Regions from separate parts of the Streptomyces sp. GB4-14 genome, predicted to be linked through region 1. Evidence: predicted binding sites of a transcription regulator. Region 1 holds the regulator's gene; the other holds the start of a gene.
The links. Region 1 encodes HspR, which represses chaperone genes until heat shock. Its sites were predicted from a motif close to TTGAGNNNNNNNNNCTCAA; they were not measured.
Positions count from the first base shown of each region.

Region 2: a site for HspR is predicted at 1,927-1,945, ahead of lon (endopeptidase La). Genes of this name have one in related genera too.

Region 1 is NZ_RZHO01000002.1:2,969,062-2,972,467, forward strand. Features, by position in the region: gene ELQ39_RS14685 (helix-turn-helix transcriptional regulator) at 1-88, opposite strand, end outside; gene ELQ39_RS14690 (substrate-binding domain-containing protein) at 227-1,333, opposite strand; gene ELQ39_RS14695 (heat shock protein transcriptional repressor HspR) at 1,607-2,059, opposite strand; gene dnaJ (molecular chaperone DnaJ) at 2,064-3,236, opposite strand; gene grpE (nucleotide exchange factor GrpE) at 3,273-3,406, opposite strand, start outside.
Region 2 is NZ_RZHO01000002.1:1,917,829-1,921,234, reverse strand. Features, by position in the region: gene ELQ39_RS09755 (sensor histidine kinase) at 1-266, opposite strand, end outside; gene ELQ39_RS09750 (response regulator transcription factor) at 263-1,003, opposite strand; gene ELQ39_RS09745 (spermidine synthase) at 1,128-1,817, opposite strand; gene lon (endopeptidase La) at 1,968-3,406, shown strand, end outside.

The DNA.
Region 1 (3,406 bases):
GCCGTACGGCCCGGGAGTACACGCGGTCCCCGGCCTCGCACAGTCGGTCAGCACCGTGCGGATGCTCGTCCGCCCCGTGCCCGGCCATCGCCCATCCCACCCCCGGTTCAGCGTCTTTCCGCAGCGCAACTATGCGCGGCCGGAACCTGCTGTGCAACACGGGACCGGCCACCGCACCGGCCCGGGGGCCGGCCGGTGGCCGGATTCGTACGGAGACGTACGGGGGTTACTTGAGCCCGATCTCCGCGCAGGCGTCCTTGAAGTCGCCGGCGCAGATGTCGGACACCTCGTAGAAGCCGTCGGCGAGGACGGTGTCCTCGAGGTTGTCCTGGGTCAGCGCGACCACCGGCACCAGCTGCGCCGGGATGTCCTGGTCGGTGGGGCTGTCGACGCGGTCACGGGTGAGCGCGTCGAACTGGATGTCCCGGCCCTGGACCTTCGCCACGGCCATCTCGGCGGCGTTCTCGGCCTCTTCGGGGTAGGACTTGTAGACGCTCATGTACTGCTCGCCGGTCACGATCCGCTGCACCGCGGCGAGTTCCGCGTCCTGGCCGGTGATGGGCGGCAGCTTGGTCACGCCGGCGGCGCGCAGCGCCTTGACGATGCCACCCGCCATGCCGTCGTTGGCGGAGTACACGCCCTCGATGTTCTCCAGGCCGATCTCGCTGATCGCCTCTTTCATGTTCTTCTCGGCGTTCTTGGGGTCCCAGTCCTTGGTGTCGAAGGACTTGGCGATGGTGACCTTGCCCTTGAGCTCGGACAGCGCACCGGCCTTGAACTGCTTGGCGTTGGGGTCGGTGGACGAGCCGTTCATCATCACGATCTTGTCGGTGATGCTCAGGTCGCCGCCGAGCGCCTCCAGCAGGGAGCGTCCCTGCACCTCGCCGACGAGGGAGTTGTCGAAGGAGATGTACGCGTCGATCGGGCCCTCGGCGAGCCGGTCGTAGGCGATGACCGGGATGCCGGCCTCCTTCGCCTTGGAGACGCTCTCCGCGATGCCGTGCGAGTCCACCGCGTCCAGCACGATGACGTCGACCTTCTTCTCGATCATGCGCTGCATCTGGTCGGCCTGCTTGTCCGCGTCCGCTTCGGCGTTGGCGTACTCGACCTTGCCCTTGTTGTCCGTGAGCGCCTCCACCTTCTTCTTGAAGATGGGGTAGTCGAACTGCTCGTAGCGCGTGTTGGCCTTCTCCGGGAGGAGCAGACCCACCGTGATGTCGTCGCCCTTGACCGGGCCGGCGTCGTCGCTGCTCCCTGTCGCGTCGAGCATGCCGCAGCCGGCGAGCGTGACGGACATGGACACGGCGGCCACGGATATGGCGATACGACGCATGCGAGGGCTCACTTCAGGTGCGTTTTGGACGTGGGCACAGCTTTGCGGCCCATGTGACTGAAAAGCCAACGCTTCGGCGACCATCGCGTCAAGAGGCAGCCACTTAACGAGATGAACACGACACGGTGCGCTGAACTCGTGAAAGTCCTGCGGACACGCCGAGGGGATCACCTGGACACGCAGGCATACCATAGCCACAGGTGTGCTCGTGGATAAGAGAAGGGGCCCGTGGGTTCTGCGAACCCACGGGCCCCTCTTCGCCTTCGCGCGCCGTCAGTCGGACTGCTGCTGGCGCTTGGGGCGCCAGACCACCAGCGCGCTGGTCTGCTGCACCTCCTGGTAAGGCACCAGGTCACGGCGGTACGAGGCGTGCACGGCGGCCTCGCGCTGACGCATGGCCGCCGCCGCGCCGTCGAGCGCGTCCTCCAGTTCGGCCACCCGGGCCTGGAGGGCGGCGACCTGGTTCTCCAGTTCGATGATGCGCTTGATTCCGGCCAGGTTGATGCCCTCGTCCTGCGACAACTGCTGCACCTGACGGAGCAGTTCGATGTCACGGGCCGAGTAGCGACGGCCCCGGCCGGCCGTACGGTCCGGCGACACAAGTCCCAGACGGTCGTACTGACGCAGCGTCTGCGGGTGCAGCCCGGAGAGCTGGGCCGCCACCGAGATGACGTAGACCGGGGTGTCCTGGGTCAGTTCGTACGGGTTGCGTCGACGGCCGTCCATCGCATCAAGCTCCCTTCGCGGCCTGGAACAGCTCCGCCCGCGGATCCTGGTCCGCGGTTGCCTCGCGATACGCCTCAAGGGCGTCACGAGCCTTCCCCGACAGGTCCTTGGGCACACTCACCTCGACGGTGACCAGCAGATCACCGCGGGTGCCGTCCTTGCGGACCGCGCCCTTGCCGCGGGCGCGCAGGGTGCGCCCGTTGGGTGTGCCCGGCGGCAGCTTCAGCGTCACCGGCGGACCGCCCAGCGTCGGGACCCGGATCTCGCCCCCGAGGGCCGCCTCGGGGTACGTCACCGGCACCGTGACCGTCAGGTTGTCGCCCTTGCGGCCGAACACCGGGTGGGCGCCGACGTGCACGACGACGTACAGGTCGCCCGCGGGGCCGCCCCGCTCGCCGGGCGCCCCCTTGCCGCGCAGCCGGATCCGCTGGCCGTCGCTGACGCCCGCGGGGATGCGCACCTGCATCGTCCGCGAGGACTTGGCCCGCCCGCTGCCCTTGCAGACCTCGCAGGGCTCCTCCGCGATCAGGCCGCGGCCCTTGCAGTCCGGGCAGGGGTCGGTCAGCGAGAAGCCGCCGCCGGAGCCCCGCGCCACCTGTCCGGTGCCGACGCAGGTCGGGCACACGCGCGGTGTGCCGTTCTTGTCGCCGGTGCCCGAACAGGCTTTGCAGGGCGACTGCGACGACATCCGCAGCGGGACGGTCGCGCCCTCGATGGCCTCGGTGAAGCTCAGCGTCACCTCGGACTCGATGTCCTGGCCCCGGCGCGGCTGGGTCCGTGTGGTCCCCGGGCCGCCCCGGTTGAACAGGCCCCCGAAGACGTCACCGAGGCCGCCGCCGAAGCCGCCCGCCTGGCCGCCGGCCTGACCTCCGAAGAGGTCGCCGAGGTCGAAGTTGAAGGTGCCGCCGCCCGCGCCCGGCCCCGGGCGGAACCCGCCGTTGCCGAAGAGGGCGCGCGCCTCGTCGTACTCCTTGCGCTTCTTGGGGTCGCCGAGGACGTCGTTCGCCTCGGAGATCTCCTTGAACCGCTCCTCCGCCTTGGCGTTCCCCTTGTTGGCGTCCGGGTGGTACTCGCGGGCGAGTTTCCGGTACGCCTTCTTGATCTCGGCCTCGGTGGCGTCCTTGGGGACGCCGAGGACCTTGTAGTAGTCCTTCTCGATGAAGTCCTTGGTGCTCATCCCCGACGTCCCTCCTTCCCTGCGTCAGCTATAACGTCAGCCCTCCTCCGGGCCACCGTTCTCCTTGTTCTCCCCGTCGGCCTGCGCCTCGGTGCCCTCCTCGGCCGGCAGGGCCGTCTGCGCGCCGGGCTGCGGCTCGGCGACGGCCACCCGCGCGGGGCGGATGGTGC
Region 2 (3,406 bases), 1.1 Mb from region 1:
ATGGACCGCGCGACGGCGTTCATGTCGTCCAGCGGGGCGGTGAGGGAGTGCGCCACGAACTGGGTGATCAGCAGCGTGGCGATCATCGAGAAGACCGTGATGAAGCGCAGCTCGGTCTTCGTGTGCACGGCGATCACCGACAGTCCGGTGGTGATCAGGACCGAGACGACGACCAGCGCGCCCAGCTTGGTCTTGATCGAGAACGGCCGCACACCGCCCCAGGGCTGCCTGCTCCCCTGTCCGCGTCCCGCCGGACCCCCGCTCATGGCGTCGGCGTCTCCAGGGCGTAGCCCACGCCGTGCACCGTGCGGATGCGCTCGGCGCCGATCTTCCGGCGCAGCGCCTTGATGTGGCTGTCGACGGTCCGGGTGCCGGAGGCGTCGGCCCAGTCCCACACCTCGGCCAGCAGCTGCTCACGGGAGAGCACCGCGCGCGGGGTGTTGGCCAGGCAGACCAGCAGGTCGAACTCGGTGGGCGTCAGGTGGACGTCCTCGCTGCGCACCCGCACCCGGCGCTGGGCGTGGTCGATCTCCAGTTCGCCCAGGCGCAGGATGCCGCTGCGCGGGGTGGTGGCCGCGAGGGCGGCGCGCTCCATGCGGCGCAGCAGCACGTGCACGCGCGCGGCCAGTTCGCGCATGGAGAACGGCTTGGTCATGTAGTCGTCGGCGCCGACGCCGAGACCCACCAGCATGTCGGTCTCGTCGTCGCGCGCGGTGAGCATCAGCACCGGCACCGGCCGCTGGGCCTGCACCCGCCGGCAGACCTCCAGGCCGTCGAAGCCCGGCAGCATGATGTCGAGGATCAGCAGGTCGGGCTGCCAGGCCTCCGCCGTGTCCACCGCGGACGGGCCGTCGCCCGCCGTTTGCACCAGGAATCCCTCGGCGCGCAGGCGGGTCGCGATGGCGTCCACGATCGTCGCGTCGTCCTCGACCACCAGGACCCTGCGCTGCGCGCCGGGGGTGGTCGTCGCCGTGCCGTTGTGGGAGGTCTGTGTCTGCTCCATCGCCCGCCCCTGAGGTGTGCTTATCCGGAATCCGTGGGGTGATCCGTCGTCTGCGCATCACTGCGATTGACGCTTGAATGATCCGCGTCAGGGCAGCAGCGTACGGGGATCCACCTCGGGTTTGCTATCCAGGGCGGACGCCGATGTGCACGACGTCCGGAACGCCCCGGGCAACGGGGATCTCTTCGGTACGCACCTGACGGAACCCGGCATTCCGCAAGGTTCCCTCGAATTCCGGTGAAGGCTTCGCGGACCATACCGCGAGGACCCCGCGCGGCTTCAACACCCTTGCGCACGCGGCCAGTCCGTCCGGAGAGTAGAGCCCCTCGTTGCCCTCGTCCACGGTCCAGCCGGGCCCGTTGTCGATGTCGAGACACAGTGCGTCGAATGTGTCGGACGTCTCATTGACGTAAGCGATCAGGTCCTGCTCGACGATCTCCGTCCGCGGGTCGGCGAGCGCCGCGCCGGAGAGCTCGGCCAGCGGACCCGAGCGGTGCCACCCGATGACCGCGGGCTCCCGCTCCACGACCGTGATCCGGCCCCAGCGCTCCTGTCCGGCCGCGTGCGCCAGGGAGAAGCCGACGCCCAGCCCGCCGATCAGCACCGACGGGTCCCTGGCCTCCGGGTCCAGGGCCGCCAGGGCCGCGTCCACGAGCAGCCGCTCGGAACGCCCGTCGGAGGTGTCCATCAGGAAGCAGCCGTTGGCGATGATCTGCAGCAGACCGCCGTGCCTGCGCAGCACGACCTCGCCGTACGGGCCCTCGCGACGGTCCAGGACTTCGGGAGCTTCGGGAATGTCGTAGGGGGTGGACATGCGTTCATCCTGGCAGGTCCCCGGTGGCGGGGACCCGGGCCCGCGGAGCCCGGTCCGGTGATCGCTGAGAGCGAACGCGGCCCTGGGAACATTCGGCCGCTCCCCTGCATTGAGTCGACATAGCTCAACTTGACTGCCGAAGGGGAGATCATGGCTGCTGAGTCCACACCGCTCGCCCTGCCCGTGCTGCCGCTCGACGACGAGGTCGTGCTGCCCGGAATGGTGGTTCCGCTGGACCTGAGCGATTCCGAGGTGCGCGCGGCGGTGGAGGCCGCCCAGGCCGCCGCCCGCGACGAACCGGGCAAGCCGAAGGTGCTCCTCGTGCCGCGCGTCGACGGCACCTACGCCGGGACCGGCGTGCTGGGCACCGTCGAGCAGGTCGGCCGGCTGGCCGACGGCGACCCGGGCGCCCTGATCCGCGGCCGGGGCCGGGTGCGCATCGGCGCCGGCACCACCGGGCCGGGCGCGGCGCTGTGGGTGGAGGGCACCCGCATCGACGAGAGCGTGCCCGAGCCGCTGCCCGGCCATGTGACCGAACTGGTGAAGGAGTACAAGGCACTCGCCACCGCCTGGCTGCGCAAGCGCAGCGCCTGGCAGGTCGTGGACCGCGTCCAGGCCATCGACGACGTCTCCGCCCTCGCCGACAACTCCGGCTACTCGCCGTTCCTCACCACCGACCAGAAGGTCGCCCTGCTGGAGACCACCGACCCGGTGGCCCGGCTCAAGCTCGCCACCCAGCAACTGCGCGACCACCTCGCCGAGCAGGACGTCGCCGAGACCATCGCCAAGGACGTCCAGGAAGGCGTCGACAAGCAGCAGCGGGAGTTCCTGCTCCGCCGCCAGCTGGAGGCGGTCCGCAAGGAACTGCGCGAGCTGAACGGCGACCAGGAGGGCGAGGAGTCCGACGACTACCGCGCCCGCGTCGAGGCCGCCGACCTGCCGGAGAAGGTGCGCGAGGCCGCCCTCAAGGAGGTCGACAAGCTGGAGCGCTCCTCCGACCAGTCGCCGGAGGGATCCTGGATCCGCACCTGGCTGGACACGGTCCTGGAGATGCCGTGGAACGAGCGCACCGAGGACTCCTACGACATCCGCGGCGCCCAGCAGGTGCTGGACGCCGAGCACGCGGGCCTGCAGGACGTGAAGGAGCGCATCACCGAGTACCTGGCCGTGCGCAAGCGGCGCAGCGACCGGGGCCTGGGCGTCGTCGGCGGGCGGCGCGGCGGCGCGGTGCTGGCCCTGGTGGGTCCGCCCGGCGTCGGCAAGACCTCGCTCGGCGAGTCCGTCGCGCACGCCATGGGCCGCAAGTTCGTCCGGGTCGCCCTCGGCGGCGTCCGCGACGAGGCGGAGATCCGCGGCCACCGCCGCACCTACGTCGGCGCGCTGCCCGGCCGGATCGTCCGGGCGATCAAGGAGGCCGGCTCGATGAACCCGGTCGTCCTGCTCGACGAGATCGACAAGGTCGGCTCCGACTTCCGCGGCGACCCGGCCGCGGCCCTGCTGGAGGTCCTGGACCCGGCGCAGAACCACACCTTCCGCGACCACTACCTGGAGGTCGAGCTCGACCTGTCCGACGTGGTGTTCCTCGCCAC